3 regions of the Dorea hominis genome follow, and region 3 is predicted to be linked to each of the others. Evidence: riboswitches for the same ligand, from Rfam matches in the RefSeq annotation. Region 3 holds a riboswitch; each other region holds the start of a gene.
The links. Region 3 has a riboswitch for glycine ahead of gcvT (glycine cleavage system aminomethyltransferase GcvT). Riboswitches for the same ligand answer to the same signal wherever they lie in the genome.
Positions count from the first base shown of each region.

Region 1 (3,216 bases), on a different contig from region 3:
TTTTGATATTCTTTTGATAATGGTTTTTGATTTTTTTGAAATTAAGTACTCTTAGATTTTTATGAATCAACATATGTTGTAGATGTATTTTATCACAGCGGTGCGAAAAAAGCTACAGAAAAATCCGGTGCTTCTCCATAACGCACCGGACTTTTCTGTTTATAATTGAGTAAGGGATCTATTCCATTCATCTATGAAGCGTTTTCAGCTCTTATTCATACAGCGGATATTTTGTGCAGATCTTATTAACTTCTTCACGGATCTCATCTGCTTTTGTATCGAAATCTGTAACTGTCATCTTGATCAGTTTTGCAATTGTCTTCATATCTTCTTCTTTCAGTCCACGAGTTGTAACTGCAGGTGTTCCGATACGAACTCCGCTTGTTACAAACGGGCTTGCAGGATCGTTCGGTACTGCATTTTTATTAACAGTAATATATACTTCATCCAGACGATTCTGTAATTCTTTTCCTGTAATGTTCATATTCTGAAGATCAACTAAGATCAGATGGTTATCTGTTCCACCACTTACAAGGTTAAATCCTTCTGCTACCATAGCATCTGCAAGTGCTTTTGCATTCTTAACAACCTGCTGCTGATACTCTTTGAATTCTGGTTTCAGAGCCTCTCCGAAGCATACAGCTTTTGCAGCGATGATGTGCTCAAGCGGTCCTCCCTGTGTTCCTGGGAAAATAGCTTTGTTAATTGCTTTTGCATGCTCTTCTTTGCAAAGGATCAGTCCACCTCTTGGTCCACGCAGTGTCTTATGTGTTGTTGTTGTTACAACATCTGCATATGGAACCGGGCTCTGGTGAAGTCCTGCTGCTACCAGTCCTGCAATGTGAGCCATATCAACCATCAGATATGCGCCAACTTCTTTTGCGATATCAGCGAAAACATCAAATTTGATCTCTCTTGGATAAGCAGAGGCTCCTGCTACAATTAATTTAGGTTTGCACTCATGTGCAATCTTACGAATCTCGTCGTAATCCAAAAATCCTTCATCATTTACATTATAAGGTACAAAATTATACAAGAGTCCTGATAAGTTTACCGGTGAACCATGTGTCAGATGTCCGCCATGTGCCAGGTTCAGTCCCATAACTGTATCACCCGGTTTGATGAGTGCCTGATAAACTGCTGTATTAGCATTTGCTCCGCAATGTGGCTGTACATTTGCGTGCTCTGCGCCAAATAACTTCTTCGCACGTTCGATTGCAATGTTCTCCAGAATATCTACGTCTTCGCATCCACCATAGTAACGTTTTCCCGGATATCCTTCGGCATATTTGTTTGTTGGGACTGTTCCCATTGCGAGCATAACCGCAGGGCTTACGATATTCTCTGAAGCAATCAGTTCGAGATTTCTTCTCTGTCTTCCAAGTTCCAGCTCCAGTGCTTTTCCAACTTCGTCATCATACTCTTTGATATAATTTGTTACATCTTCAATTCTGTTCATCTTATTGTCCTCCTTCGATACGCCTGTTTCCCCCAATAAAAAACAGGCAAAAAACCTTTGCTTCATTTACTAAAGATCTTTTGTCTGCCTCTGTCCTTTTACCTGAAAGATTGCTGATCGTTTTTCCCCCATATAACTGCCAGTTTACTTCTTCGGTACAATTAAAAATATTGTTCTCCAGAGTGTCGTCCGAATCCATTCCTTTTACCTGAGAGTTTCTGCCTACCCCTTCGGCTCCGTTTCGGATAAAGCCTAGCCCCTGTTCTTTATCCATACGGTATCTCACGAATTCATCTGCCGACTTATCAACTGCCCTTAGTATACACAATGCTTTTGTTTTCGTCAATAATTACAAAATAAGTTATTTTTTTATCATTTTTTTGTGTATTTATTATATCTATAGAGTTATCAATTTTATAGATAATCTATCTGAAAACTTCTTTGATACTGTCATAATGCAGGAAAATGCCTTCTCCGGCAAGATTTTCAATTTCTTTCTTTGTCGCGAAACGGTATCCCGCTGTTTCTTCTTCCTGTAAATGTATATCACTCTCGTCAATATCCAGAACAAAGCGATAAACATCTACAAAGTAATTATCTCCTTCTCCCGGGTTCTCTCTGTGATATGTGAAACAATATCCACCTTCCGCATTCCTTACATCCAGCCCTGTCTCTTCCTTCACTTCGCGTATAACAGCTTCTTCCGAAGTTTCTCCTGCCTGTGCTGCGCCTCCGGATACTTCCCACCATCCCGGTGCCCACGCTTTTGTCATTACACGTTTTGTGATAAGATACGTGTGATCTGGTCTTGCAACTACTCCAAGTACTGTCAGATGATATTCATCATCTTTCAAGCACCAGTCATTTCTCTTCATCGTGCGACCGGTTGGATTTTTGTCTTTGTCATAAATATCCCAAAGTTCCATTCTTCTGCCTCCTTCTTCTGTCTTGATATTACTGTCTGCAGTTTCTCTGCCTCATTGCCCCTGTTTATTATACTATAACTGTGCCTGAATTTCCTCTAACATTTCCCGCACTGTTTTTCCATATACCGGATGGCGTTTGTACGGTGCAATTTCGGCCAATGGTTCCAGCACAAAGCTTCTTTTGTGCATTTCAACATGTGGAATACAGAGATCATCTTCTTCCAGTACGATGTCATCATACAGCAGAATATCCAGATCCAGTGTTCTCGGTCCCCAGTGTATAATCCGCTCCCTGCCCGCTTCTTTCTCGATCCGGTTTAATTCTTTTAACAATTCTTCCGGATATAATAGCGTCCGCAGTTTCAGACATGCATTTAAAAAATCCGGCTGATCTGTCACTCCGTAAGGCTCTGTTACAAGATAAGAAGAAACTTTTTCAACTGTACAAGTAGGAATCTGTCCTATTTTTTCGACTGCTTCATTCAGATAAGTTTCACTGTCACCAATATTAGAGCCAAGTGCGATATATGTTGTATGCCATTCGCGCGAAATTTTAACACTGACTGTTTTCAGCGGAAGTCCTACCGGTGCCCATGGTTTCTTGATCTCCAGATCGATCTTGCAAAGTCCCGATATGCTCTTAAGCATCTCTTCCGCAAGGGTTTCTGCCACCCGTTCTAGCAACTGGTAGGTATGTTCTTTCATATATTTTGTGATAAATGCACTGACTTCACCGTAATGGATAGATGCCGTCAGATCATCTGTCTTCCCGGCTTTTCTTGTATCTGTATAAAGCACTGCTGACACAAGAAATTTCTGCCCCAGTTTGTT
Region 1 is NZ_JACOOY010000009.1:89,260-92,475, forward strand. Features, by position in the region: gene H8S07_RS08570 (serine hydroxymethyltransferase) at 212-1,459, opposite strand; glycine riboswitch at 1,540-1,650, opposite strand; gene H8S07_RS08575 (NUDIX hydrolase) at 1,885-2,385, opposite strand; gene folK (2-amino-4-hydroxy-6-hydroxymethyldihydropteridine diphosphokinase) at 2,458-3,216, opposite strand, start outside.
Region 1: it holds a riboswitch for glycine, as region 3 does, so the genes downstream of both, H8S07_RS08570 (serine hydroxymethyltransferase) here and gcvT (glycine cleavage system aminomethyltransferase GcvT) in region 3, are expected to answer to the same signal.

Region 2 (3,216 bases), 130 kb from region 3:
GATTGTTATTATTTATAATTATAAGAATATTCCATATGCATTCCAGGCAATTGTCGTTGGAGCATTTAATCCGTCAGCAGTATCCGGTGGTGCTGTGGGTGCGACATTAAAACTTGCGCTTACAAAAGGTGTTGCAAGAGGATTGTTCTCTAATGAGGCTGGTATGGGTTCTACCCCACATGCGCATGCAGTTGCAAAAGTAGATCATCCGGTCGAGCAGGGATTTGTTGCAATGATCGGTGTATTTATCGATACGTTTATCGTACTAAACCTGACAGCATTTGTAATTATTACAACGAAGTCTATTCCAAGTGGTAAGACAGGTGCAGAGTTAAGCCAGTATGCATTCTCTACATTGTATGGAAAAGGCGGAGATATCTTTATCGCGATTTGTATGTTCTTCTTCGCATTTTCAACAATTATTGGCTGGTATTTCTTTGGACAGGCAAATATTAAGTATCTGTTTGGACCAAAAGCTGTAAAAGTATATTCCGTATTAGTTGCTGTGTGCGTAGTGCTTGGATCACTTGCACAGGTAGATCTCGTATGGAATATGGCAGACTGCTTCAACTCCATGATGGTAATTCCGAACTTTATCGGTCTGATTGTTCTGAGCGGTACGATTAAGAAGTTGCATGATGATTACTATCAGAACTTTAAAAAGAATAAATAGATATTATCTATAAGTGGATGAAATGCAGGACAATCATAAATGTCGTTTTTTATAGACGCTTTTAATAAATATTATAAAATCAACTAATAAATATAACAAAAATTAGGAATGAAAATTGTGCATACTCACCAAAATAATATTAATTAGTATAATGGGTTGCAAAAAAAGTTACAATAAGTTATTATAGACATAGGCAATAAATAATATAAAAAATGTCTATGAAAATTGTGTAATGATTTTCTATGAAAAGAATATTCGTGGGATGATGTTTTCCAAGAGAGAGTTGAACGGATCAGCCGCCGAAGAGGCAAGCCGGACATACATGGTGGGTATGCAAAAAGGTGAAACTTTCAGGCAAAAGGACTGGAAAATGTACCACATTCTGAATCTTGTGCTGTGTGATAAAGCTTATCGATGATTTCAATTTATCAGGGCAAAAGACAGGAAGGACGCCGTAGATATAATTGTATATCTGGACGTCCTTTTTTATTTGGAATACCGATGACTTTTATTGTATTTATCGATTGCCGAGGCAACAGGCCGGAAAGGAGGATACGGTTCAGGATGAACAGGGGGAAATATATAGTCTTGACCAATAATCCACTGGTCTTCGATAAGCTTGAGAAGACACACGAAGTAATATATCTGGAAACTACTTATGAAGGACTTCTCCGGGAAGTCAGAGACAGAATACATGACGGACATTTACTTCTGACGCATCCGTTATCCGGAAGCGTGAAGCCAAATGAGACACCATACAAATCGGTTTTGATTTCAGCTGGAAAGGAGGAAGTGGACAGAAGGTCGCTTACGATTATAGAAAATGCAATCGATGCATGCCATAAATTCCAAGATAAGACTGGACGATATGGAGAAAGCGTACTGGAAGATTTTCAGTTGATTGACTGGACTCTGCTGGAAAGCGGCCTGGCATCAGCAGATGCCTGGTAAGTCATTGAGTGAGGTTGTCGAGCGTTGCAGCTTAAACAATATAATTTTTTTAAGGAGGGAACTTAAAGTGAGATTAGAAATGGGACACATTTACATCAAGGATATTCAGTTTGCATCTGAGTCAAAGATTGAAGACGGAATCCTTTATGTATCCGAAGAAGCCGTTAAGGCAGTAGCTCTTGAGGACGAAAAGATTAAGAGCGTATCATTTGACATTGCAAAACCGGGTGAGTCTGTAAGAATCACACCTGTTAAAGATGTTATCGAACCTAGAGTTAAAGTTGAAGGAAGAGGAGGAATCTTCCCGGGAGTTATCTCTAAAGTAGACACAGTTGGAGAAGGAAAGACTTACGCATTAAAAGGAATGGCTGTTGTTACAGCTGGTAAGATCGTGGGATTCCAGGAAGGTATCATTGATATGACAGGTCCTGGAGCAGATTACACACCATTCTCCAAGACATTAAACCTGGTTATGGTATGTGAGCCAATTGACAATATCAAACAGCATGAATACGAAAAAGCAGTTCGTTTCGCTGGATTCAGAGTTGCAACTTACATTGGTGAGTTAGCACGTGATCTGACACCGGATGAGACAAAAGTTTACGAGACATGCACAATCAAAGAAGGAATGGAAAAATATCCGGACCTGCCGAGAGTTGCATATGTACAGATGCTTCAGAGCCAGGGACTTCTTCATGACACATATGTATATGGTGTAGATGCTAAGAAAATCGTTCCTACAATTTTAAGCCCTACAGAGATCATGGACGGAGCAATTGTTTCCGGTAACTGTGTATCTGCATGTGATAAGAACCCTACATATGTTCATCTGAACAACCCGGTTGTACATGACTTATTTGAACAGCACGGAAAAACATTAAACTTTGTTTGCCAGATTATCACAAACGAGAACGTATATCTTGCTGATAAACAGCGTTCTTCTGACTGGACAGCAAAACTTTGCAAGATGTTAGACCTGGATGGAGTTATTGTATCTCAGGAAGGATTCGGTAACCCGGATACAGACCTTATCATGAATTGTAAGAAGATTGAAGCAGAAGGCGTTAAGACTGTAATCATCACAGACGAGTATGCCGGACGTGATGGAAAATCTCAGTCACTTGCTGATGCTGATCAGGCTGCTGATGCAGTAGTAACAGGCGGAAATGCAAACCAGGTAGTTATCCTGCCGAAACTTGACAAAGTAATTGGAACTCTTGACTATGTAACAAAGATTGCTGGTGCAAGTGAAGAGACACTGCGCGAGGACGGATCTCTTGAAGTTGAGCTTCAGGTTCTGACAGGCGCAACAAACGAAACTGGTTTCAATAAACTGAGTGCAAGATAAGGAATGGAGGATATAGAATAATGGCTAAATTAAAAGTTGTTCATTACATCAATCAGTTCTTTGCACAGATTGGTGGAGAAGAAAAAGCAGATTACCCGGTTGAACTGCGTGTTGGCGAAGTTGTTGGACCAGGTATGGCATTAACACAGAATTTTAAAGATGAAGCAGAGATCATTGCAACAATCGTATGTGGTGACTCTTATTTCAACGAGAATCTTGAAAAAGCAAAAGCAGAGATTCTTGA
Region 2 is NZ_JACOOY010000005.1:20,846-24,061, forward strand. Features, by position in the region: gene H8S07_RS04930 (alanine/glycine:cation symporter family protein) at 1-673, shown strand, start outside; glycine riboswitch at 937-1,049, shown strand; gene H8S07_RS04935 (GrdX family protein) at 1,238-1,624, shown strand; gene H8S07_RS04940 (glycine/sarcosine/betaine reductase component B subunit) at 1,692-2,972, shown strand; gene grdB (glycine reductase complex selenoprotein B) at 2,993-3,216, shown strand, end outside.
Region 2: it holds a riboswitch for glycine, as region 3 does, so the genes downstream of both, H8S07_RS04935 (GrdX family protein) here and gcvT (glycine cleavage system aminomethyltransferase GcvT) in region 3, are expected to answer to the same signal.

Region 3 (3,216 bases):
TAAAGGTGTGATCCGCAGTGCAGACGGTGAATTTGTAGTAGAAGATGTTGTAAAACTTCTCGGTGGCAAATTCGGACATGTCGGTCATGTGACAAAAGGCATGATCAAAATCGGTGATAAAGTGACACTGGAAGTTGATCGTGAGAACCGTGCACTTGCTGCAAATAACCACAGTGCAACACATCTGTTACAGAAAGCACTCCGCATGGTGCTTGGAACACATGTAGAACAGGCTGGATCTCTGAACAATGCGAACAGACTTCGGTTTGACTTTACGCATTTTTCTGCTATGACAGAAGAACAGCTCAAAGAAGTAGAGGCAATCGTCAACAGAGAAATTCGTAATCATCTTCCGGTTGTTGTGCGCAACATGCCGATCGAGGAAGCGAAAAAGACAGGAGCAGCGGCTCTGTTTGGTGAAAAATACGGAGATATTGTACGTGTTGTCAGCATGGGAGATTTCTCTATTGAGTTCTGTGGTGGTACACATGTGGCAAATACCGGTGATATCATGGCATTTAAGATCCTTTCCGAGTCCGGTGTCGCAGCCGGTGTGCGCCGTATTGAAGCACTGACTTCCAAAGGACTGATGGATTATTACGAGGAACAGGAGCAGAAACTTCACGAAGCTGCGAAGATGTTGAAGACAACTCCGGATAATATAGAAGAGAAGATCAGTCATCTGCAGGCTGAGAATAAGGCATTAAAGAGCGAAGTGGAGAGCCTGAAGGGCAAGCTTGCCAAAGATGCTATAGGTGATGTGATGAATCAGGTGACAGAAGTTGTCGGTGTGAAACTGCTCGCCGCAAAGGTAGAAGGCGTGGATATGAACGGACTCCGTGATCTTGGTGACCAGTTAAAAGACAAGCTTGGCGAAGGTGTTGTCGTGCTTGTATCGGCTACAGATGGTAAAGTCAGCCTGATGGCTATGGCTACCAAAGGAGCAATTGATAAAGGCGCACATGCAGGTAATCTGATCAAGGCTTGTGCATCATGCGTTGGCGGTGGTGGTGGTGGCCGCCCGAATATGGCCCAAGCTGGGGGCAAGAAGCCGGAAGGCATGAATGATGCACTCACAAAAGCGAAAGAAGTACTGGCTGAACAGCTTGCATAAGTGCACTTTAGAAGTATGAAAATACGCAGATAATAGTACAATAAAATACAATGAAAATAAAGAAAGATAGATTTTCTACAAAAAAGTGAAAATGTATCTTTCTTTTTTATAGATAATAACTATAATGACTGTTGCAATTGCCTATAAATAACAGAAAAGTTAAAAAATAAACAATTATTGACAGATAATTTAAGGGCTGTTACAATAAGCCTGTCAAAATAAAAGAAAAGTGATCGGGTGATGAACCTAAGAGAGATTATTAGCAATAAGCAATAGCGCCGAAGGGGCAAGAAGTAATTCGAAACTCTCAGGCAGAAGAATTGGGTTCGGACGAAGCTCTGAAAGAAAGCAGACAGGGAGGCAGAAAGTCCTGAAATAGGATATGTCTCTTATTTTTTTGCTCCGACAAACTTTTAACGGAACAAGACCCGCTGACAGAGCAGTTCATGATGAGAAAAAAGGAGGATTTTTATCATGGAATTAAAAACGCCACTCTATGATGCACATGTGAAGGCAGGAGGTAAGATCGTACCATTTGGAGGTTACCTTCTTCCGGTACAGTATGAAGCAGGTGTAATCAAAGAACATATGGCTGTTCGTACTCAGGCAGGACTATTTGATGTATCTCATATGGGAGAAGTTTTATGCGAGGGAAAGGATGCACTTGCAAATATCCAGATGATACTGACGAATAACTTTGACAATATGGTGGATGGACAGGCAAGATACAGTCCGATGTGTAATGAACATGGCGGAACAGTAGACGATCTGATTGTTTACAAACATTCCGATGATCATTACTTTATTGTTGTCAATGCAGCAAACAAAGATAAAGATTATCAGTGGATGTTAAATCATCAGTTTGGAGAAGTCAAATTTACAGACGTATCTGCTCAGTATGCACAGCTTGCACTGCAGGGACCAAAAGCAATGGATATCTTAAGAAAGCTGACAGCAGAAGAGAACATTCCTCAGAAATACTACCATGCAGTATTCGACACAGAAGTAGCCGGAATCCCATGTATCATTTCCAAGACAGGATACACAGGTGAGGATGGAGTAGAATTATATCTGCCAAGCGAGTATGCAGAGAAGATGTGGGATACACTTCTTGAAAATGGAAAAGAAGAAGGACTTATTCCGTGTGGTCTTGGAGCAAGAGATACACTTCGTATGGAAGCAGCAATGCCACTTTACGGTCACGAGATGGATGATGATGTTTCACCGCTGGAGACAGGACTTGGATTCGCAGTGAAGATGAAAAAAGATGACTTTATCGGTAAGAAAGCTCTGGAAGAACATGCAGAACTAACGAGAAAAAGAGTAGGTCTGGAAGTTATTGGAAGAGGAATCATCCGTGAACATCAGGATGTATATGCAGACGGCAAAGTGATCGGACATACAACATCCGGTACAAAAGGTCCTTTCATTGACAAGGCTGTCGGAATGGCATTACTGGAAACTGACTATACAGATGTCGGAACAAAATTACAGGTGGATGTCAGAGGACGTATGGTTGATGTAGAAGTTGTAGCACTTCCGTTCTATAAGAGAGCAAAATAAATATAAGGATGCCAGGGAAAAGGTCTGAAACCGAGGGTATCACAAACAGGGGCATATTATATCATAAAAGAAAAGGAGATTAAAACAATGGAATTAAGAGCAGAATTAAAGTATTCAAAATCACACGAGTGGATAAAAGAGGATGGAGACGTAAGCGTGATCGGATTAACAGATTATGCACAGTCTGAATTAGGAGATCTTGTATTTATAAACCTTCCGGAAGTTGGAGATGAAGTAACAGTCGGAGAAGCATTCGCAGATGTTGAGTCTGTAAAAGCAGTATCTGATGTATTCTCACCGGTTTCAGGTGTTGTAACAGAGATCAACGAAGAACTGTTAGATGCTCCGGAATCTATCAACGAAACACCTTATGATGCATGGTTTGTAAAAGTTGGTGAAGTAAAAGAGACAGAAGAACTGTTAGATGCTGACGCATACAAAGCATTTGTAGAAAGCGAAGAGGCTTAATACATAAGAATGTGAAGAAAGGCGGTGGATAAAGAACATGGGTAGTTATGTTCCAAACACATTAGATGAGC
Region 3 is NZ_JACOOY010000005.1:155,044-158,259, forward strand. Features, by position in the region: gene alaS (alanine--tRNA ligase) at 1-1,114, shown strand, start outside; glycine riboswitch at 1,352-1,447, shown strand; gene gcvT (glycine cleavage system aminomethyltransferase GcvT) at 1,589-2,677, shown strand; gene gcvH (glycine cleavage system protein GcvH) at 2,765-3,145, shown strand; gene gcvPA (aminomethyl-transferring glycine dehydrogenase subunit GcvPA) at 3,183-3,216, shown strand, end outside.